One region of the Actinoalloteichus hoggarensis genome, then DNA from elsewhere that is predicted to be linked to it. Evidence: predicted binding sites of a transcription regulator. Region 1 holds the regulator's gene; each other region holds the start of a gene.
What was found. Region 1 encodes LexA, which represses DNA repair genes until DNA is damaged. Its sites were predicted from a motif close to CGAACACGTGTTCG; they were not measured.
Positions count from the first base shown of each region.

Region 1 (5,498 bases):
CTGGAGAAACGCGCTTGCGGTGCGTGAGATGATGGAGGCGTATGACGACATCGATGCAGAGGCCCGATGAGGCCCGTGAAGAGTTCCTGTCCGGCGGCGATCTGGAGCGCTCCGAGCGCGCGGCGCTACGTCGGGTGGCAGGCCTGTCGACGGAGCTGGCGGACGTCAGCGAGGTCGAGTACCGGCGGCTTCGGCTGGAGCGCGTGGTGCTGGTCGGCGTCTGGACCGACGGCGACGTCGCCGACGCCGAGGCATCCCTCGCCGAGCTGGCCAGGCTTGCCGAGACGGCGGGGTCCGAGGTGCTGGACGGCCTGGTTCAGCGCAGACAACGACCCGACCCGGCCACCTACATCGGCTCCGGCAAGGTGCTGGAGCTGCGTGACCTCGTCGCGGACAGCGGCGCGGACACCGTGATCTGCGACGGCGAGCTGTCGCCCGGTCAGCTGCGCCAGCTCGAGGACAAGCTGAAGGTCAAGGTCATCGACCGGACGGCGCTGATCCTCGACATCTTCGCCAGTCACGCGCGGTCGCGGGAGGGCAAGGCGCAGGTCGAGCTGGCCCAGCTCCGGTATCTGCTGCCGAGGCTGCGTGGCTGGGGTGACGCGATGTCCCGGCAGGCGGGCGGCCAGATGGGCAACGGCGGCATCGGCACCCGAGGCCCCGGTGAGACGAAGCTCGAGACGGACCGCAGGCGGATTCACAAGCGGATATCGAAGCTGCGTCGCGAGATCCTCGACATGAGCAGGATGCGCGAGACCAAGCGGGGCCGGCGGATCGCCAACGAGATTCCCAGCGTCGCCATCGCCGGCTACACCAACGCAGGCAAGTCGAGTCTGCTCAACGCCATCACCGGCGCGGACGTCCTGGTCGAGGACGCGCTGTTCGCGACGCTCGACCCGACCACCCGTCGCGGTACGACGCCGGACGGACGGACACTGACCTACACCGACACCGTGGGCTTCGTCCGGCACCTGCCTCATCAGCTGGTCGACGCTTTCCACTCCACGCTGGAGGAGGTGGGCGAGGCACAGCTGCTGGTGCACGTCGTGGACGGCGCGGACCCGCGGCCAGAGCGTCAGGTCTCCTCCGTGCGCGACGTGCTGGCCGAGATCACCAAGGACCGCGACGAGCAGATGCCGCCGGAACTGCTCGTGGTGAACAAGACGGATGCGGCCGACGAGGTCGCCGTCGCCCGGCTGCGACACCTGCTGCCGGGCGCGGTCTTCGTCTCGGCCCGTACCGGTGCGGGCATCGAGGCCCTCCGTGAGCGCATCGCTGAACTGATTCCCCGGCCGGACTCGCTCGTCGAGGTCTTCGTGCCCTATACGGACGGTCGGCTGGCCGCGCGTCTGCACGCGGAGGGCGAGGTCCTGGAAGAACGGCATTCTGATGAGGGCACGACGATCCGGGCACGGGTGGGCGAGAGCCTGGCAGCCGAGCTGGCCGACTCGCTCGTGGAGGCCGCCGCGGACTGAGCGACGCGGAGAGGCGAGGGCGGCGCGTAGGGTTGTGCCGCTGCTCGCCGCAGGGCTGCTCGCCTCGGCGGCGCCCGCCTGGGCGGCCGTCGCCGTTCCCGAGCCGGAGCCGGTGTGCGTGATGACCGATCCGGCGGTCACCATGCTCTCGGGCCTGGTGTCCGACGGCGACCGCTGGTACATGGTCAACGACCACGATCCGCTCGTTCAGGTGTTCGTGGTCGGGCGGGACTGCGTCGTCGAGAGGGTGATCCCGACCGGGGTCGATCATTACGACGTCGGCGATCTGGCGATGGCTCCCGACGGGACCCTGTGGGTCGCGGAGACGGGGGACAACCGACTTCGACGCGAGACGGTCGCTCTGGTCTCCGTCCGGCCGGACGGGGTCGCCGCACTGCATCGACTCACCTACCCGGACGGCCCGCGCGACGCCGAGGCGCTGCTGATCGGTCGCGACGGCGTCCCGTACATCGTGACGAAGCAGCTGATCGGCCCGGCGGAGATCTACCGGCCTGCCGAGCCGTTGGCCGTGCCGGGCCCGGTGCCTCTGGAACGGGTGGGCGAGGTACGGCTGAGCGGCTCGGACACTCCCGGCGGCCCTGTGCCGGGCTTCGTCGGCTCCTTCCTGGTCACCGGTGGTTCAGTTCACCCGGACGGGACGATGGTGGCCCTGCGCACCTACACCGACGCCTACCTCTTCTCCGCGCCCGACGGTGACGTGCTCAGCGCGCTGGCGGGTGAACCACTGCGTATCCCGCTGCCGAACGAGCCGCAGGGCGAGGCGGTGGCGTGGGAACCGGACGGGACGCTGCTCAGCGGTTCGGAGGGCGCGGATCAGCCGATCCGTGCGGTGCCTGATGCCGCCGGACTCCTCGTGGCGGAGCTGGAACGTCGGGATCGGGAGGCGGCGGCGTCGACCGACCCGGAACCCGAACGCGGCGAGTCCGTCCACGGCGCAGCGCGGTCGGGGGAGGCCTCGGCGAACTCGGATGCGGTGAGCTCGCCGCGGTGGCAGGAGTTGGGACTCAGCGTGAGCGCCGTGCTGATCGCGGCGGCGACGCTGGCGTGGTGGCGCGGCAGGGGCCGCCGCGCCCGGCGGTGACCGTGCCGCCTGCACGGCGTAAGCGGCGTTCGCGGACGCAGGCGTGGAGCCCGGTGGGCCGAGGGGCGTCACCGGCCGTCCGCCGCACCGCGGGGTGTGAAATGGGTTCCGACCATCGGAGGGGCCGGTGGCGCCGTGCACCGGCCGCCGCCGTCCTACCGAAGCCGGGACGTCGCCCGGAGCCCGCGCGCCGTGTCGCCGCCACCGCGACCGGCCCGCCGTCGGTGAAAGGGCACTGCAGGGTGGCGGTCCTGCGGTGCCTCGTCCCGCCGCCTGCCGGGCCGGTCGTGCGGCCGGGCCGGTCGCGTGCGTCTAGAGCCTGCGTAGCACGGCGACGACCTTGCCGAGGATCGTCGACTCGTCGCCGAGGATCGGTTCGTAGGCCGGATTGCGCGGCATCAGCCACACATGGTCGTCCCGTCGCTTGAAGGTCTTCACCGTGGCCTCGCCGTCGATCATCGCGGCGACGACGTCGCCGTTCTCGGCGGTGGGCTGTTGGCGCACGACCACCCAGTCGCCGTCGGTGATCGCCACGTCGATCATCGAGTCGCCCGCGACCTTCAGCAGGAACAGCGAACCCTCGCCGACGATCTCGCGAGGCAGCGGGAAGACGTCCTCCACGGCCTGCTCCGCGAGGATCGGTCCGCCTGCGGCGATCCTGCCCAGCATCGGGACGTACACGGGCGCGCCGTCCGCATCGGTCGCCGTGCCCGCCGCCTGTGCGACACGGTCGACGGGCAGCACGCCGACGGCCCGAGGTCGGTTCGGGTCGCGGCGCAGATAGCCCTTGCGCTCCAGGGTCCTGAGCTGGTGTGCGACCGAGGAGGTGGAGGTCAGCCCGACCGCCTCGCCGATCTCCCGCACGCTCGGCGGGTAGCCGTTGCGATCCAGCCACTCACGGATCACCGCCAGCACTCTCTGCTGCCGGGGGGTCAACTCCTCGACCGTCGTGGTCTCGGACTGCTCGGGTAGTGCACGCACCGCCGCGCCATCGCGCGCGCCGCCGGTGTCCTGCGCCGTCGTCTTGCGTGCCATCTCGTGCCTCCCGGCCTGTCGTGCAGGCCTCACTCCGCCACCCTTCGCGGGTGCCCCATCAGTCATTCTCACGCTACGTGCTCGTGGAGAGACCACAACGGTAACTCGTGAACTACGCAAGATCAAACACCTGTTCGAAGGAATTCGTCCCCCGGGCTGGCCATCTCGCGAATGTGGTGATACAAATTCGCACAGCGGTTCGATCGAACGTCTGTTCGAATCATGAAAGACCTTCGCGGGAGGACTCGTGACCATCATCTCGGACGAGCGCACCCGAAGTCCTCGGGGCGATGGCGGTGCCCCCGGCGATCGGCGGCCGGGGCGGGCCCGCTCGCGCCCGCGACGGGCGGAGCGTCTCGTCGTGGACCGGGCGGCGGCACGGCGTGGTCGGCTGCTGCGGCTGGGCACGGCGTGTTCGGCGGGCGGTTCAGGAGTGTGTCGCGTGCGGCGAGGGCCGGGCAGGCCGAGGGCGGGTCGGTACCGGGTCGGGGCGTTCGGGTCGAGCCTGTGGGCGCTGCTGCTCGTCGCGGCGCTGCTCGGAGCGGCCTGGGTCTCGTCCCGGCCCGCCGCCGACGGCCCGGTCCCCGTCGAGACGACGACTGTCACGGTGGGGGCGGGCGAGACGGTCTGGTCGATAGCGCGGCGGACGGTCCCCGAGAGTGCCCCGGCGGAGGTCGTCGAGCGAATTCGACTGCTCAACGGGCCCGACATCGCCGAGCTGCGCGTGGGTCGGGTGCTGCGGGTCCCCGCGGCGGGCCGAGGCTTACGCGGGTGAGTCGGGGCCTCGCCTCGTCGGTCTCCTCGACCGGCGTGTCGGACCGCATGTCGACTTGCAATCCGATCGATCGGAGCCTAGGTTCTACCCCAACATCTTGTGGTTGCACCGGCTGGCGTGTCCACAGATTGGGGTTTTGCCACAGTTCGTGCTGAGGCGGTGGCAGAATGACACGGGCAGCTCTCGGTGACCGGTTATGTGAGGTGATGGATCGTGCGGTGCCCGTTCTGCAGGCACCCCGACTCGCGCGTGGTCGACTCCCGTGAGGTGGAGGACGGTCAGGCGATTCGGCGCAGACGATCCTGCTCCGACTGCGGGCGGCGGTTCACCACCGTAGAGGAGTCGGTCCTCGCCGTGGTGAAACGCTCCGGGGTCACCGAGCCGTTCAGCCGGGACAAGGTCGTCCGAGGCGTCCGACGTGCCTGTCAGGGCAGGCCGGTCAACGAGGACGCACTGCAGCAGCTGGCACATCGGGTCGAGGACGCCATCCGGGCGACCGGGTGCGCGGAGATCCCCAGTAACGAGGTCGGACTGGCGATCCTCAGCCCGCTGCGCAGCCTTGACGAGGTCGCCTATCTGCGCTTCGCGAGTGTGTACAGATCCTTCTCCTCGGTGGAGGACTTCGAGAAGGAGATCGCCGAACTGCGGACGGCGGACCCTGCGGGCGAACGGCCTTCTGGAGAGGCCCTCGTCTGATCGACACGCTGACGGGCGGCGGCGGCGGCCCTTTCGGCGGACGGGTGGGAATCACAGTGCGGCACCGTCTCGGCTCGGGCTGAGACGGTGCGATCAGCGATGAACACGGTGCGGTACCGAGCCGGGTCCCGGCCGGACGATGAGGGGATCGTCCGGGCCTTCGACCCTGGAGAATGAGAGTGAGCGGCATGACAGAGACCGTCGGGAGTGCGCCGGCACGGTCCAAGCGGGCCAAGGCGGCGGCGAACACGGCGAGCCCGTCGGGCGAGCCGGGCGGCGACGCGGGGGCGCGTCTCCGAGTGCGCCGAGTGCACACCACTGAGGGCGTCCATCCCTACGACGAGGTGACGTGGCAGCACCGCGACGTGGTGATGACGAACTGGCGTGACGGTTCGGTCAACTTCGAGCAGCGTGG
Region 1 covers NZ_CP022521.1:1,826,127-1,831,624, forward strand. Annotated here, with positions in the region: gene hflX (GTPase HflX) at 54-1,475, shown strand; gene AHOG_RS08145 (hypothetical protein) at 1,510-2,577, shown strand; gene lexA (transcriptional repressor LexA) at 2,890-3,612, opposite strand; gene AHOG_RS08155 (LysM peptidoglycan-binding domain-containing protein) at 3,860-4,387, shown strand; gene nrdR (transcriptional regulator NrdR) at 4,601-5,083, shown strand; gene AHOG_RS08165 (vitamin B12-dependent ribonucleotide reductase) at 5,272-5,498, shown strand, end outside.

Region 2 (5,498 bases), 2.2 Mb from region 1:
GGGCGCGTCGTGTGCTGCCTCGAAGGAAGGAGTGCGGCGGCGCGTCGTCCCCGTCTGCGGCGCGGACGTGCGGCCGGGTTCACCGGAAACGGCCGCACCCAGCGTCGTCGATCGTTAACCTGACGTGGCGATCGCGGCGCGTCGGGAGTGGGTGCACGGACGATCCGTCCGGGCCGGGCGGCCTCGATCGCCGGGGGTGATCAGGGCTGTGCGGATGACAGGACGACTTCTCGACCGGGGGCCGCGATCGGCGGCACCGGACCGTTCCTCGCCCACCGCGGACGTGCACGGCCTCGCCGAGGCCCATGTTCGTCGGCTTCGGGCCCGCTACGACTGGCGTGCGGAGTGGCATCGTCGCTTCTTCAGGCTGGGCGGGCTGCTGATCATCCTGGCCAGCGCCTCGCTTCCGCTGCTCACCACCTTGGAGTACGAGAACAAGGACTTCGTGCTCTCGGCGGCGGGCGTGGTGATCGCCGTGCTCACCGGACTGCAGACCTTCTACCGCTGGGACAAGTCGTGGGCGACGCTGCGGGCCGCGGAGTCGTCCCTCACCGAGCTGCTCTGGGAATGGCGGCTGCGGCAGGAGGAGGCGGCGGGCCTGACCGGTGAGGAGGCCGACCGCGTGCGGCGTGCGGCCACCGAGCGGATGCTGGCGGGCGTCCGCGAGGTGCGGCATCGCGAGTCGGAGGACTACTTCGCCGAGCTGCGCTTCCCCGCCGCCCGGCCCCGCTGAGCGGGAGAGCCGGACGCATCGGCTCGGTGGGCGCGGGCTTCTCCCGTCGGTCGCGGAGGACGACGCCGGACGTCTGTGGAGTCCTGCCGGAGCCGGTCGGATCGCGAGCGACGCGAGGAGACGGCCGTCTCCCGTTCGAAAGGCGCTTCGACCTCACTGCCCAGGCGCCCGTTCGGGCCGGGTTCGCGATCCGTCGACGGATCGGGGGCGCGCGACGGCCGGGAGACCGTGCCCCGGCCTGAAGCGGGGCCGAGATCAGCGGGCGGAGGCCTCAGGCGGCGCGGAGTCCGCGGCCGAGACGGAACGGCGTTCGCGCCTGCCCCTGGCGAGTTCGGTGGCCAGCGCGTCCAAGGGCTGAGTCCAGAAGCGACGGTAGCGCTCCAACCACCCGTCGATCTCACGCAGCGGTTCCGGGTCCACCGAGTACAGCCTGCGGGCGCCGACCGCTCGGACGGTGGTGAAGCCGTTCTCCCGTAGCACGCGCAGGTGTTGGGACACACCGGGCTGCGAGATGCCGAACTCCTCCTGGACGATCGAGGTGATCTCGCCCGCCGCTCGTTCGCCGTCCGCGAGCAGTTCGAGGATGCGACGACGGACCGGATCGCCCAGTACGTCGAACGCGTGCATGATCTGACAGCCTTCCAAGCTCGTCGTCGGAAAGTCAAGCGGTGTCCGCGCCGCGGGCGACCGTCCGTCTCCGGGCCGCCGACGTGTCCCGGACGCTCCTTCGCCGAGGCGGCGGACCATGCGGCCGGGCCGTCGGCTCGACGCCTCAGGAGGCGTCGATCGGCTGACTGATCCCGATGAGGTTGCCGCAGGTGTCGTCCAAGACCGCCATCATGACGTCGCCCGCCTCCACCGGCGGTGACAGGAACTCCACCCCGAGGCCGCGCAGCCGTTCGTACTCCGCCGCGAGGTCGTCGACACCGAAGAGCGTGGCCGGAATACCCGCCGCACGAAGCGACTCCTGGTAGGTCGTCGCGATCGAGCTGCTGTTCGGCTCCAGCAGCAGCTCGACTCCGTCGGGGTCGGCGGGGGAGACGACGGTCAGCCAGCGGGCGCCGCCCGCGGGCACGTCGGTCTTCGGCAGGAAGCCGAGGACGCGGGTGTAGAAGTCCAACGCCTTGGCCTGGTCCTCGACGAAGACGCTGGTGACGGTGATCTTGATCATTCGTGTCTCGTTCCGTGTCGGGTCGGGTGCTCGGGGGCGGTGCGGGCGTGGCTCGCGTGCACCTCGAAGGTAACAGCCCTAGCTTATATAAGCAAAGCGTTATTTTACTCCCTGCTCGCCCTGGCGAGTCGTCGTCGGGAGCGGTGGCGGCCGCCGCGATGGACAGATATTCGAACGTATGATCGAATCATCGGCATGAGGTGGGACGCGCAACGCATGGACGAGGGTGGCGAACAGGCGCTGCCGCTGGAGGTGACCGGACGAGGCGGGATCGTGCGCGGCGGCGGTCGCGGCGGGCTGCGGCTGCCGCCCCCGGTGCCGATCGAGGCGGGGACCGACGACGAGGCGATGGCCATCGAGATCACCGCGAAGTCGATCCTCAATCGGGTGCCGGGCGGATCGAGGATGCCCTTCGAGTGGACGCTCAACCCCTACCGGGGCTGCGGACATGCCTGTCGATACTGCTTCGCACGCAACACCCACACCTACCTCGACCTCGACACGGGCCGCGACTTCGACACCAGGATCATCGTGAAGGTCAACGCCGCGACGTTGCTGCGCAAGGAGCTGGCGAGCCCACGCTGGGCGGGCGAACCCGTCGCGATGGGCACCAACACCGACCCCTACCAGCGTGCGGAGGGGCGCTACCGGTTGATGCCGGAGATCATCGCGGCGCTACGCGACCGGGCCAACCCGTTCTCCATCCTGACCAAGGGGACGCTGATCCTGCGCGACCTCGACCTGATCGTGCAGGCCGCGCGAGTGGCGCCGGTGTCGGTGGCGCTCTCGGTGGGCTCGGTCGACGAGCGGCTGTGGCGGGCCGTCGAGCCGGGCGCGCCGTCGCCGGTGCGGCGATTGGAGGTGGTGCGCCGGTTCGCCGAGGCAGGCGTGGCCTGTTCGGTGCTGATGGCGCCGATCCTGCCGGGGCTCGGCGACTCGCCTGCCGAGATCGATCGCACGGTGGCGGCGATCGCCGAGGCGGGGGCGGTGAACCTGACACCTGTCGTGCTTCACCTGCGGCCGGGCGCGCGGGAGTGGTATCACGCCTGGCTCAGCCGCGAGCGTCCCGCTCTGCTGCCGCTGTACGAGCGGCTGTACCGCGACGGCGCGTACGCCCCGAAGTCCTATCGGCGGGAAGTCGCCGACCGCGTCGAGCAGGCCAGGCGTCGTCATGGGTTGGCGGACCCGCGTCGATCGGAGAACTTTCGGACGAGGCAGCATGATCCGCCGCGGTCCGACGCCGATCGAGATCGGGAGCGGCAGCTCTCCCTGCTGTGACCCGAGCCCGACGAACTCCGCGACAGTCCAGACGCGGGCAGGCGCGCCGACACCCGCCCGGCCGTGGTGCCGGGGCGGGTGCCTCGCGACCGCCGCCGACCGCGTGTCAAGCCGTGCGCGGCGCGACCGCGTTCTCGATGCGCTCGAAGATGTCCGCATCGGTCTCGCGCTGCCATTCGGGCATGTCCGCCCAGTCGGCGACGTACGCGGGCCTGGGGTCGGCGAAGTGCCGGTGAATCTGGCCGATCCAGCACAGGGCGACGAACCGGCCCTTCTGCTCGCGAGTGAGCTTGGCCGTGCTGCCGTCGGTCGCGACGATGAAGTCGTGCACCTGCCGGTACACGGCCGCCGCGCAGGCGCGCTCCCAATCGGGCGTGTCCGCCCACGGGGCGATGTAGCCGGGCTTCGGCTCGCCGGGGTAGTGCTTGTTCACCCCGGCGATCCATGCATCCCGGAAGGTCCGTCCCTGCTCGTCCGACACTGACTCTCTCCTTGCTGTCTCGGGCCGAATACGGTCACCACGTCTGTGATCCGCGAATCCAGATACCGCACGTGCCGGTCGCCGAGGAACGGCACCAGGTGCTCGCGCAGATCTCGGAGCCTGCGGCCGAGGTAGCCGGCCGATGCCGTCTGTCGGGCGCTGTCCACTGCCGCGGCGCCACTCATGATCAGTTGATCGACGTCGCCTCGTTGGGCGCCGACGGCCGCGAGGTCGACGAGCACGCTACCGCGACGTCGCGCCGAGGCGGCCTGCCCCAAGGCCTTGTCCAGCGCGGGCTCGGCCAGGTCCGGGCGGCGCAGCGTGACAAGACATGAGGCGCGCTCCTCATCCAGCCGGGACCCCTCGAAGCGGAGCCAACCGGTCGCGGGCGCCATGTCCGGCAGGCCGGCGACCTGCTCGGCCCTGTCCAACGCGCGTTGGCAGGCGGGCAGGTTCCCGAGTCCGGCGTACGTCTGCGCCTGGACGGCCGCGACCCAATGCCGAGTAGTCCGGGTGGGGTCGCCCCTCGCGGCGAGCTGTGCGGCGCCGTCGAGCAACGTGGCGGCGTGTGTGTATCGGCGATCGTAGATGCTGATGAAGGCGTGCCGGGTCATCGCACATGCCCAGAGGTCGAACTCGCGTGCTTCCTTGCTGACGTGGGCGGCCTCGGCGTAGCACTGCGCGGCGTCCGCGTAGTCGTCGCTGTCGAAGAGGACCTCCCCGCAGAGCTGGAACAGGTCACCGGCGAGCGCGCACAACCGGCGGTGCACGTCGGCGGGCTGCGGCTCGTTCAGACTGGCGTTCACGGCGGTGAGCTGCCGGCGTGCGGCCGGCAGGACATCACGTTTGGACCGCGACTCGGCGAATCGTGTCCACAGCTCGGCGTTGAGCCGCTCGTAGACGTCCACGGTCGCGGGGTCGAGGTGGCGAGGGTGCGCCGCGGCGTGCCGGACTCGGTCGACGTCGATGGCGGGGATCGCGAGCAGACTGCCCGTGACCGCCACCAGGCGGAGTAGTTCACGGCGATTCACGTCGTCATGGTGCCGATCGTCGTCGGGCGGCGAGCCGGGAGACCGCGGTGATCGTGTCGCCGGGTCACTCCTTCGCACCGGCGCGCCGTGCAGCTCGGCGATCCTGATCCGCTTCTCGTCCGCGACCACACGGTCGAAGTGGGCGAGAAGATCGCCGTCGGCGTCGAGCACTCGATCGGTGGTCTCCCAGAAGTCGCGGCCGGGAAACTGGCGGCCTGCCTCGATGTGGGAGATCGATGTTCGCGAGTAGGCGGTGATCCGCCCGATGGCGCTCTGGTCGAGCGGTGACGTCTCCCGATAGCCGCGGAGCGCGGCCCCCAGGGCGCGGCGCAGTTCTGTGATCGCTTCTGGCGTACGGGCCATGAAGGTCTCCAGTCGAGTGCGCGGCACGTATCCGGTACGCGCCTCAGCGCAGCCGGCCGCACGAAGGACTGGACACGGCCAGGTGTGGGAGTTCCGCCCACACCGTCCCCCACAACGGTTCCACACGGTTACGTGATGGCTGCGTAGAGCAGACGAAGCGGCTGCGTCGACCAGAACCGAAGGGAGGGCCACGATGCGCATCCTGCACGGCGGCGGACGTCGCGGTGGCCGTCTTCGTCCTCGGGCTAGCCGTGATCAGCGGGTCAGTCGTCTACGTCGACGAGGCGCGGACACGGCGCGAGCGATCGCGGCGCAAGACCGAGCCGGGGGCGCCGAACGGGCTGGAGGCGGCACCCCGTGGACTCGCCGGAGACCGACCGTTGTGGCAGGACTGCGCCGTCTGGCATGGGGTTCTCACGCAACCTTCTGTGTTGCATCGCG
Region 2 covers NZ_CP022521.1:4,013,045-4,018,542, reverse strand. Annotated here, with positions in the region: gene AHOG_RS17160 (DUF4231 domain-containing protein) at 215-733, shown strand; gene AHOG_RS17155 (ArsR/SmtB family transcription factor) at 989-1,360, opposite strand; gene AHOG_RS17150 (VOC family protein) at 1,506-1,904, opposite strand; gene AHOG_RS17145 (Rv2578c family radical SAM protein) at 2,100-3,182, shown strand; gene AHOG_RS17140 (hypothetical protein) at 3,289-3,663, opposite strand; gene AHOG_RS17135 (helix-turn-helix domain-containing protein) at 3,612-5,057, opposite strand.
Region 2: AHOG_RS17145 (Rv2578c family radical SAM protein) is a predicted target of LexA. The motif match lies at 2,076-2,089, and genes of this name have one in related genera.

Region 3 (5,498 bases), 590 kb from region 1:
GGTGCACGCCTGCCTGCGCCAGTTCGCAGGCGAGCAGCAGGCCGTTGGGTCCGGCACCGACGATCAGCACATCCGTGCGGACGTCGGCGGCCGCAGGCTCACGCTCCGGATGCCGATCCGGGGTGGTTGTCGCGATGGTCATCGGTCCGCTCCTTGCGTCGAGGGGAGTCGAGTGCGGGCATGGCGAGATCGCCGCACCGGACGGCAGGCGTCGGTGCGGCGGGTGGTGGCTGTGGTGCGGTGAGTGCGCGGAATGGACGAGGGGCGAGTGCGGCGCGGCGGGGCCGAGCGCCGTCCGGTCCGGCGCGGGCTAGCGGCGCGGCTCGGGCAGGCCCGCAGTGATCTCGGCGAGGGCGGCACGCAGCAGTCCGGCCTGCGAGACAGGTGGATCGGCACGCAGCCATCGGCGTGTGGCGACGTCGATCGCCGAGCCGATCGCGGCGGACACCAGACTGGGGTACATGTCTCGGTCGGGGTCGCCGCCGGTGCGTTCGGCGACGGCCAGTGCCAGCTCCCGTTCGGCCGCGGCGCTCGCCTTCAGGTAGGCGCCCTGCAACGCGGGCTCGGCGACCATGAGCGAGACCCCGGCCGTCCACTCGGGGTCCGGCGTCTGCTGCTCGTCCCCCGTGTGCGCGAGGACGGCGTGGACGACCGCGTCCCACAGTGGTTCGTCGGCGGGCCTGCTCCGCAGGAGGTCGGCCATGCGCCGGGCCCGGTCGAAGTGCCGCCAGACGACGGCCTCGGCCTTGCCCTCGAAGTAGTTGTTGAACGTCCGAGGTGACACGCCCGCCGCTGCGGCGATGTCCTCCACCAGGACCGCGTCCAGGCCTTTCTCCACCGCCAGCCGCAGGGCGGCCCAGCTCAGTGCCTCCCGAGTCTGCTGCTTCTTGCGCTCGCGCAGCCCTGGGCCGGAGTCTCGCGACGACGGGGTCATGACGCAAGACTAGGCAGAATAGTGCGCCATGCGCAAGATTGCGGGCCACGCAACTTTCTTGACGGTCAACGCTCCACAGATCCCGCCCCGCCCTGTCGCGGCGATGGTCGGGCCCGGTCGGTTTCGCGACGCGGTCGTCCACCGGAGATCCCGGCGCGCGGCGGAGCGGAACACCACCTCCGGAAACCGCCGCGCGCCAGGCCGGACGTCCTGACGCCGACTCGTCGGGCAGGCCGCACCGCACCGGGCGCAGCAGGTCGAGTGTCCAGAGCCGCGTGCGCGCGTCGGGGAGCCCGCGAGCCCACGCATCTCGGCTCGGCGAGACCGGGCGTGCCGATCAGCGGCGCCACCCGACTCCGACCCCGGCCACGCAGCCGACCGACTCGCGTCGGCATCGGCTCACGCACCGATCTCGCCGGCGCGCGTCCTGTCAGCGCGCGTCCTGTCAGCGCGATCGGCGGCGACCGAGCCCGGGGGCACGTCGACCCGGCCGCCTACCGGTGCGGCGCGATCATGGCACGGTGGTGAGGATCGAATGGACCACGAGCCGGGCGTTCACCGCCGGTCGACGAGACAAGGGGCGACATGGGGTGTCGTGACTGCCGGTTCTGCACCGAGCCGGGCATCGTGCAGGGCGCGCGAAAACTGGCCTTAGGCCTGCTGTACCTCGTGACGCTGGGTGTGGCGTGGCTGCTGCTGGCCGTGCTGCGGCTCTTCCAGCAGCGGTGTCCACAGTGTCGACACCGGCTGAGATTCCACGCCCGTCGAGCCGACGGGTCCTTCCGCGACTAGACGACGGACGAGCCCCGGCCGGGGGCTCCCTCCGCACCGGACACTCCGCGTCGTCGCGGGCAGGCGACCGGACGGCATGCCGTGCAGATCACGGGATGGTGCCGTCCCGCTCGCCGTGCCGCCGGCCTGCACACTCAGTCAGGAACACACGCTGCGACACGACGGCTGCATCCAGCGAACGGAGCCGGATCACCGCCATCGCGTTCGCGACAAGGTCAGCCCATAGACCTCGTCCGCACCCGCCTCGCGGAGGCGACGTGCGACCACGTCGAGCGTGCTCCCAGTGGTGAAGACGTCGTCGTAGACGACGACCCGCCTCCCTCGGACGGCGCGCTCGTCGACGACGGTCAATGCGGCATAGATCGTGGCGGCGATCCTTACTCGCCGTGCGAGGCTCCCGGCACTCGCCATCGTCTCCGTAGCTGTCGTCTTGGTGATCACAGGCGGTTCGAGCCGAAACGGGTAGCCGACGTCGTCCTGTTCGATCGCGTATCTGATGGTCCGGGCCGCGTGGTCGCCGACCGAGTGACCTCCGTCTCGCGTGACGAACGCAGGCATGGGGATGCTCAGATCAGAGCGCGCCAGGTGGGGATGGTGCGGGAGGGCTCCCAGCACCACTCTGGCGAAAATCAGCCCCCAACCCCATTTTCTCCGCTCTACTCGTAGAGCTTGATCGCGGCATCCGGTTCGCCGGTCTTCATCGCGATCGCGGTGTTGGACACGAACTGTCGATCGGTACTGGAGCACAGCATGTTGACACACGCCGCCGTCGCCGAGGCAAGGCGCTGACCGCAGACCGGGCAGGGAAACGGTGCAGCAGGCTTCAGGGTCGCCGCCGCGCACTTCTGGCAGACCGACGGCGGCCCGACCGCCCGATAGGCACAGCCACCGCAGTCCCCGAATCCCGCAGGAGCAGGGTGAGCGACTGCCTCCATGATCAGACGAAGTCCAGGACGAGCTGCGCACGGCGCTCGTCAGCGGCGTGGATGCGTGCGGCAGGGGCCAGAGCCTCGGCCACCTCCGCGACACTGTCCACCTGAAGCGCGCCTCGAGTCGCGGCGTAATCGCGGGCCCAGTCCTGCTGCTCCGTCAGGCTCTTGATCAGGAACACCTTCTTGCCGTGCTCGAGGGCGATTCTTGCCTGCATCTTCGCCCCGGAGGTGCGTCCAGCCTCGATGACGACCGTGCCCTGCGCGATACCGGACATCGTGATGTTCCGACGTGGGAAGGTCCACGTGGCCCCCCGAGAATCCGGCCAGAACTGCGATACGACAGCCCCGCGGCCGTCACGTGCTATTCGGTCGGTCAACACGCGATTCTCGGCGGGGAAGTAGTGATTGATGCCGGTGCCCAGCACGGCGATGGTCCGGCCGCCCGCCGCCAGCGCAGCGGTGTGCGCGGCAGTGTCGATGCCCCGCGCCAACCCGGAGACGACTGTCACGCCACGGGCCACGAGCTCCCGTGCCATCCGTCCCGCGCGCCGGAGCCCCTCCTCGGTGGCGCTTCGAGTGCCGACCACCGCAACGCTGCGCGGATCCGAGTCATGCAGTGAGCCGCGGACGAAGAGGAACGGTGGCGGGTTGACCACCAGGCGCAACGTGGCGGGATAACCCTCGTCTTCGATCGTCACGAGACGGACGTCGTGCTGTTCGTTCTTGATCAGCTCATCCTGTGCGGCGGCCACGTAGTCGGACTCACGCTCGGCGGCCCCCGCCAACGCGGCCACGGCCTTCACCGCATCCCTGCCGGTCTCGACGGGAGCACCCTTCCAGAGACGGCTCACGCCGTCAGGCCGCTGGGCTTCGCGCGCGATGAGGTACCAGTTGACCCCTGGAACCTTGCACAGTCCCAGCAGCCTGAGCTGGCGATCAGTGACTCGCATCCTACTCCTGCCGCACATCTGTTCGAATGCGCTTGTCAAGAGTATGTCTATCGCACAGTACGTCCCCACGTCGAGAAGTCGACGGCGGATTCACCCGATCTCGACGGCCTGCATACGCCGCGACCGCCCGCGCCCCACGCGCCGACGGGACCTCCGGCGCGCGCCCGACGGTGCGGCACACGGCTATGCTCCAGACCCCGGCCAGACGGACACCGCAACGGCGTGGAAGGCGAACTGATCATGTCGATCGAGGTCCTGCGGCTGCGTTGTCGGGGACACGCCGCCGTCCGAGGAACCCACGCCAAGACGCTCGAGTTCTCCGCCGACGCCGACATCACCGCCAGGGCGACCTGTGTCATCGGCGTCGCCGCCGAACTCGTCGGTCCCGCCGAACCCGCCGTGGCCGGGCCGCTGCGGATCACCATCGCCTCGGGCGGGGTCGAGATCGTCGTGCATGCCACCGGGAACTCGCTGTGGCGGCCGGCGTCGGGGGCGGTGGTGCGGCTCAGTTCCGAGCGGCTGCCGGACACCCTGGCCACGAACGCGGATCTCGCCGCGTCGGGGCTGCCTCGGGAGCTGATACAGCGGGCGGCGGAGCCCTCGGCGGTGGTCGACGTCCTCGTGGAACGCGCGCCTGGCCCGCCGAACGGGGTGCTGGTGCGGTTTCGTGCCGGGCCGGGACGGGTGCGCCGACTCGCCGTGGAGTGCGCCGCCGCCGATCTGGTCATCGCCGAGGACGGCGGCGCGCGCGCTGCCGTCACCGCGCACGGCGGCCGGGTGGGCCGTGCGGCGGAGGCAGCGGCCTGCCTGGCGGCGGGTGGGCGGGTGCTCGCCGTCGCCACCACCGACGACACCGAGCCGACGATCGCCGCGCTCCTCGCCGCACCGGACCGCCCGACCGTCGAAGTGCTCGGGCTTCCCCCCGAGCTGGCCGTCTCGGCGGTCTCGCCGCAGGCCACCCCGGTGCTGGCGGCGGGTCGGCTCGCCCCACGTGAGGTGCCCCGTCTTGTCGGCGCCCATCCCGGTACCGCCGTCGTCTTCACCGCGCAGGCCGCGGAGCTGCCGCGAGTGCTCGCGGAGGTGGACAGACAGGCCGGTGCCCGCCGGGTGGCCGTGGCCGGTGCGACGCCCGCGGGCGCCGAACGCCCCTGGTGGGGGCCCGCGGCCGAGGTACGAGCGCCGGGCCGGGGCGACGTGGTGTGCCGGGTGGATGCCGAGGAGGAGAGCGCCCCGCTCCCCCGCGTCGATCCGACGAGCCTGGTCAGCGCGCTGCTCGCCGACTCCGTCTCGCCGAGGACCGTCGCGATGGCCCTCGCCGCGCAGCCAGGCTGGTCACGCCGCGGCGCCTACGACTTCGTTCTCGCGCTCACTCGACGTCCGTCGGGTTGACCACGCCGCGCAGGGCCAGCACGTCGAGCTGATCTCGGGAGGAGTTCAGCCGCCGGGTCCACGAGGTCGCCAGCGCGTCGATCTCCTCGGCGTCGAGATAGTCGGCCCGACCGAGGCGCCAGCCCTGGGCGGCGAGCACCGGCGCCAGGTCACGCGACGCCGAGGAGGGGGTCGGCTCCGGATGGGTGCCTACCTCGGGCACGGCGGGCCGCCAGGCGTGCAGGTTCAGGGTGATCAGGAATTCGGCGTCCGGCACGCAGACGGCCGCCAGGGCACGAAGCATCGTCGGATCGGAGCCGAGCATGCCACGCAGCAGGCTGCCCCAGGGCATCAGGACGTGTACCTCGGTGATGCCGTGCAGTTCGGCGGGCAGCCGCTCCACGCCTGCCCACACGTAGAGCAGGTTCGGCAGGCCGCCCTTCGCCGGTTTCGCCGCGGCCTTGGCGGCGATCCTGCGCAGGTTGTCCTTCGCCGCGTCGAGACCGACCACCAGGACGTCCG
Region 3 covers NZ_CP022521.1:1,237,922-1,243,419, reverse strand. Annotated here, with positions in the region: gene AHOG_RS05615 (FAD-dependent monooxygenase) at 1-142, opposite strand, end outside; gene AHOG_RS05610 (TetR/AcrR family transcriptional regulator) at 311-934, opposite strand; gene AHOG_RS05605 (hypothetical protein) at 1,520-1,726, shown strand; gene AHOG_RS29785 (ComF family protein) at 1,916-2,284, opposite strand; gene AHOG_RS29780 (hypothetical protein) at 2,383-2,661, opposite strand; gene AHOG_RS05595 (DNA-processing protein DprA) at 2,664-3,608, opposite strand; gene AHOG_RS05590 (DUF371 domain-containing protein) at 3,849-4,997, shown strand; gene kamB (16S rRNA (adenine(1408)-N(1))-methyltransferase KamB) at 4,975-5,498, opposite strand, start outside.
Region 3: AHOG_RS05595 (DNA-processing protein DprA) is a predicted target of LexA. The motif match lies at 3,620-3,633, and genes of this name have one in related genera.

Region 4 (5,498 bases), 970 kb from region 1:
CCATCCCGGCGAGTCGCCGACCCCGGAGATCGAGCAGCCGCTCCCGCGCGGACTGGTGGGCGTCGACGGCGTCCTGTCTGGCCTGTCGCGCGTCTGCCAGCCGTCTCTCGGCCTCGGGGAGCTCCCGTGCCGCGGCGCACAGCCGTGTCAGCTCGTCATGCCGGGTCCGGAGGCCTCCCAGGGCGGCCGAGGCTGCTACGGACGCGTCCAGTGCATGCCGTGCATGGTGTGCTTCGACAGGCAGCGTTTCGCCGCGTCGCTCGAGTTCGGCGAGCACCTTCTCGGCCTGTTCTCGGTCCGAGGCGACTTCCGCCAGCCGCTGTCGGTCCGGTTCCTGATGTTCGGCCTCCTCCACGAGGCCTGCCAGCGCGCCCGCCTCCTCTCGGCGCGCGGCCGCGTAGGCGCGAAGATTCGTGGTCGCATCGCGCCCCCCGGAGCGTTCGCCGACGGTGTCGACGTCCGCACCAGGCCGGCTCGTACCCGGCGACGCGGCCGAGGTCGCGTCGGCGAGCCCGACGGCGTCCAGAAGTGTCCGAAGAGAGGTGTCGTCTCCGGCGATGGCGCACGCCTCGTCCAGCGCGGCGGCGACGTGCCGACGCCGCACGTGGAGATCGTTCTCGGCCCGCGACCGTTCTCGCTCCTCGGCGGCCACCGGAGCGGCTCGGCGTGCGTCGGCAAGCTCCGTTGCCCAGCCGGCTCGCTCGTCCTGTCGCGCGTCGAGCTCATCGAGCCGGCGGAGCAGCTCGCGGCGGCGGCCGGCTGCCGCCGCACGGCGTTCTCCGTCGACCGCCGCGCTGTCCGCGTCGCGTCGTCGACGCGCGGCGAGATGTTCCGCCTCGGCCGCGTCGGTCCGCTCGTCGGCGGCACGCGCTCGCAGCGTGTCCACCCATGCGGCGACGGGCTGCTCGTCCGGCGGCGGCTCCGTTCCCATCGCCTGTGCGATTCGGGTGACCAGCTGTTCGACGCCCCGGCGTGCTGCCTGCACCTCCTGGTGTCGTGCCGTACGCCGGTCGCGGAACCACCGTTCGGTCTCGGCGAATCGGGCGGTGCCGAAGAGCTGTTCGAGCAGCTTCTCGCGATCCTCCGTCTCCGCTCGCAGAAACTGCGCGAACTCCCCCTGTGGGAGTAGGACGACCTGGAAGAACTGCGTGTGGGTCATCCCGAGCAGCCTGCTGACCGTCCTGGCCACCTCGTCGATGCGACTGAACCCGTCCGGCGGATATCCGTCCGGCACGTCACCGATCCAGCCGAGTGACGCCTTGGCCTGCACCGTGGTGGTGCCCACGCCGCGCTTCTTCGCGCGCTGGAACTCCGGGCTCCGCACGATCCGAAGGCGATGTCCCTGGATGGTCAGTTCCACTTCCACTCGGGTGGCGACGGAGTCCGCGGCGTGGTCGCACCGCAGCCTGCGCACCTCGCCCCGCGCGCCGGGTACCTGACCGAACAGTGCGTAGGCGACGCCGTCGAGCAGCGTGGTCTTTCCCGCCCCCGTCTCGCCGTGCAGCAGGAAGAGTCCGTCGGCGCTCAACTCGTCGAAGTCGACCCGCACCGTGCCCCGATACGGGCCGAACGCCGTCATCACCAGGCGATGAAGCCTCATGACCGCACCTTCTCTCCGCCGATCGAGTGGAATGCCTCATCGAGCAGGCGAAGCTCGGTGTCGTCCGGCTCGCTGCCTCGGCAGTCGGCGATGAACGACGCGGCGAGGTCACGATCGTTCTTGCCCCGGACCGCCTCGGAATAGTGCAGCCCGGCGTTCGCCAGCCCGCCTGCCGGCTGCCAGTCCAGGTGTACCGCATGGGGGAAGCGGTCCTGAAGGCGCCGCATGGGGTCGAGCGGACGGACGGCGTCGGTCAGGGTGATCGACAGGTAGCAGTCCGCCGACGATTCGTGTTCCGGAGCGGTCAGCAGGTCGTCGAGTGTGCCTGTCAGCACCGCGAGCCCGCGTGGGACGGGCAGTACGTGTCTGCGCACCGCCGCGAGCCCGTCGGCATCGAGATCGACGAGCCACACCGACTTCTGGTGTGCCCGCTCGGAGAACGAGTACGCCAGCGGACTACCCGAGTACCGCAGCTCCGGCCGCAGGGTCTGCGGGCCGTGCAGGTGACCGAGCGCGACGTAGTCGATGCCCTCGAAGACGGTCGCGGGGACCTGTTCCACTCCCCCGACCGTGATCCTGCGCTCCGACTCGCTGCCCTGGCCCCCGGTGACGAAGGCGTGCGCCAGCACCACGGAGCGTGTCCGGCCGCCTCGGCCCGAGAGGTCGGCGGTGATTCGACGCATCGCCTCCGTGAGGACGCCGATGTGGCCGGACGCGACGCGATGGCCGTCGCGCGCCATGCTCTGCCGAGCGGTCTCCGGGTCGAGATAGGGGATCCCGTAGAACGCGACCGGCCCGTGCTCGTCGTCGAGCATGACGGGCTCGTCCAGCGCGGAGACGCGGGTACGCAGGTGTAGTCCGCCGACCGCGGCGAAGTCCGCATAGGCCCCGAGCCTCGGCGCCGAGTCGTGGTTTCCCGAGGTGAGCACGATGGCGGCGCCCGCCTCTCGCAGCGCGGCGAGGATGTGGTGACAGACCCCCACCGCCTCGCCCGACGGAACGGCACGGTCGTAGAGATCGCCCGCGATGACGACCACGTCGACTCCCTCCGCTCGCACCACATCCGCCAGTCCTGCCAGTACATCCCGTTGATCACCGAGCAGATCGCGGCCGTGAAACGTGCGGCCGAGATGCCAGTCGGAGGTGTGGAGGATGCGCATGCCGTCACGCTAGAGGCATTGCAGACCGAGATCACGCACAACCCCTGAGATCCACTCGAACGTGTGTTCGAGGGCCTGTAGGCGAGCGTCGACCACCTCGACTGGGCCATGATCGGTCCAGGACGACGTCGTCCACTCGGGACGAGACCGGCAGGAGGTTGGACATGTCCGCAGTAGTGATCAGCACCGCGGCGATCGTGCTCGCGCTGGCTCTCGCGGGTGCGCTGGCCCTGGTGTGGCGCCTCTACACCGACAGCGTGCGGCGCACCGACGCCGCGATGGACCTGGTGGGCGCCGAGCGCGCCAGGTCCGCGGAACACCAGGCCGCATTGCGGCGCTACGAGGTCGCGTTCGCCTCGATCAGCGGGCGAGGCGAACTCGGCGAGCAGATGCTCGTCGAGACCGCCAAGGCCCTGGGCCTGCGCGAAGGGCTGCACTTCACGGTCCAGACCGACTTGGCGGGCGGCGGTTCCGCACGGCCGGACCTCGTCCTCTCGGTCGGCGACGGAAGACGGGTGCCGGTCGACGCCAAGACCAGTCTGGCCGGCTGGGTGGAGGCGGTGGAGACCGACGACGCGCGGGAGCGGGCCGATGCACTGCGCGTCCATGCCCGCAACATCCGCGCCAGAGCCGCGGAACTCGCGGGACGCGAGTACCAGCGCTGGGCCGACGCCGTCTATGGAGCCATCATGTTCGTCCCGTCCGACGCCGCCGTGGTGGCCGCCCTGGACTCCGACCCCCACCTGTTGCGATGGCTGCTCGACCGCCGCGTCTTCCTCTGCGGCCCGACCGGCTTCGGCGTGCTGGCCTCCGCCGCGCTGTTCTCGGCCACCGAACGAGCCCTCGCCGAGGACGTCGAACAGGTCCGACGCCAGGCGGCAGCGGCTCATCGCTCGGCAGGGGCCGCCGTCGACGCGGTGAACCTCTCAAGCACCCATCTCCAGAGATTCCTGTCCGCGCGCAGGCGGGAACTCGATGCCCTGGAGAGCTTTCGGGCCGCTACGGAGCCGTTGCGGGAGGCAGCCGCGAGTCCCACGGAACTGGCCTCGGTGCGACGCGATGAGACGGTCGCCGCCCTGATCCCGGCCGAACGGCGGTCGCCGCCGTCCACACCGCACGAACCGATCGGCTCGAATGGGGACGGCTGATGAATCCGGACTGAACGGCCAAGGACGACATTCACCCGACCTGCCGGGCCGGTGAAGTCCCAGGTCCGACCGAATCCATACGGTGAACAGATTACGGTGGACGCCGTGAGCGCCTCCCGCGACCGTGAACAACTGCTGTCTGCCGACGAAGAGCCGACAGAGATCCCTTGGGCCGAGCGATCGGCGTTTCGTGACTCCCGAGGTATCACCTGGTGGATGGCGATCCTGGTCGCGCTCGGCTCGACCTTGATCGGCACCCTCGCCGACGTGCTGTTCCTCGACGGTCCCCGGCTCGTGTCCCAAGTGATCTACGCCCTGGGCTGTGTACTGGCCGTGGCGTTGGTCCAGCGGCAGAGTCTGTTCGGGCCCATCGTCCAGCCGCCGCTGATCATCGGGGTGTCCTTCCCGCTGATCCTGTGGCTGACCGCCGGTCCGACGGCCGGCGACATGACGAGGATGCTCGTGAGGCTGAGCATGCCGCTGATCAACGCCTTCCCGGTGATGGGAATCACCACCGTGCTCACCGTGGGCATCGGTCTCGCCCGTTACTTCCTACAGCGGGAACCGCTGCGAGATGCGGAGGCCGAGCAGACTCCGACCGGAAAGAAGACCACGGACGCGGGCAGGCGCCCCGCCCGAGAGGCTGGTCGACGCGCGGACCGCTCGGAGACGTCGAGTCGAGCCGGGGCGGCGGGCTCCGCCTCGTCGAAGGCCAGGGCCGAGGGCAAGGGCAGGTCGGCTTCGGAGGCTCGGTCGGCGGGCCGTTCCGGCGGCGGGGCGAGCACGGCCCCGAAGGGGGCTCGTGCGTCCTCAGACAAGGCAGGGGCGACCCGGCGACCGAATCGGCCTGCCAGGCCGCGGGATGGTGAACCAGAGGAACGGCGTGGTGACGATTCTCGCTCGTCCGCGCCCCGCCGGACGAGCGCGGCGGGCAGGCCGCAGGGCAGTCGTGCGGCTCGCCCGGAGCCGCGGGCAGGCCGGCCCGCCCGCGCGCCCCGGGAATCGGACGAGTTCGACGGGCCGTCGGGCGGGCGCGGCAGGCCGGAGTCTCGGCGACGGCCGCCCCGCCGCCGAGACGATCTAGACGACTGAGCAGAGGGCTCGGGCGCGGCCTCGTCTTGTCGGCCGGTCTGGTCGACCGGGCGGCTTCTTCAGTCGCCCGGCCGCGCCGACGTCCCCGACGACGGCCGCCGGAACCGAGCCGCACCGGCTCGGACGCCTGGAGAACACCGCGTCGTCGGTGCTCCTGAGTCCATCCGACACAGGGCGTCCGGTGCCACAGGCGGCGTGCGGGGGCCGACGGTCCACGCCACGCAGGACATGGTGTCCGCTGGTCTCGGCCTCGGCGAATGGTCCGCCTGACCGATCAGCGGCGAACCGGTCGCTGGATCTCGCTCATCGGTACACCTTCAGCGAGGCGGTTCGGGGAGCCGACATCCGACGGGCCTGCGGCCTCGGCATCGCTGCACACCACGGCGGGACCTCACCGGCGCGACCCGTGGTTTCCGCGCCGAGCCTCACATCGATCGGCGGACGCACCTCTCATCGCGGACTCCTCCGAACCCGGCGGCCTCACCAGTCGACGAACGC
Region 4 covers NZ_CP022521.1:858,577-864,074, reverse strand. Annotated here, with positions in the region: gene AHOG_RS04015 (AAA family ATPase) at 1-1,600, opposite strand, end outside; gene AHOG_RS04010 (exonuclease SbcCD subunit D) at 1,597-2,760, opposite strand; gene rmuC (DNA recombination protein RmuC) at 2,925-3,908, shown strand; gene AHOG_RS04000 (DUF6542 domain-containing protein) at 3,960-5,000, shown strand.
Region 4: AHOG_RS04010 (exonuclease SbcCD subunit D) is a predicted target of LexA. The motif match lies at 2,817-2,830, and genes of this name have one in related genera.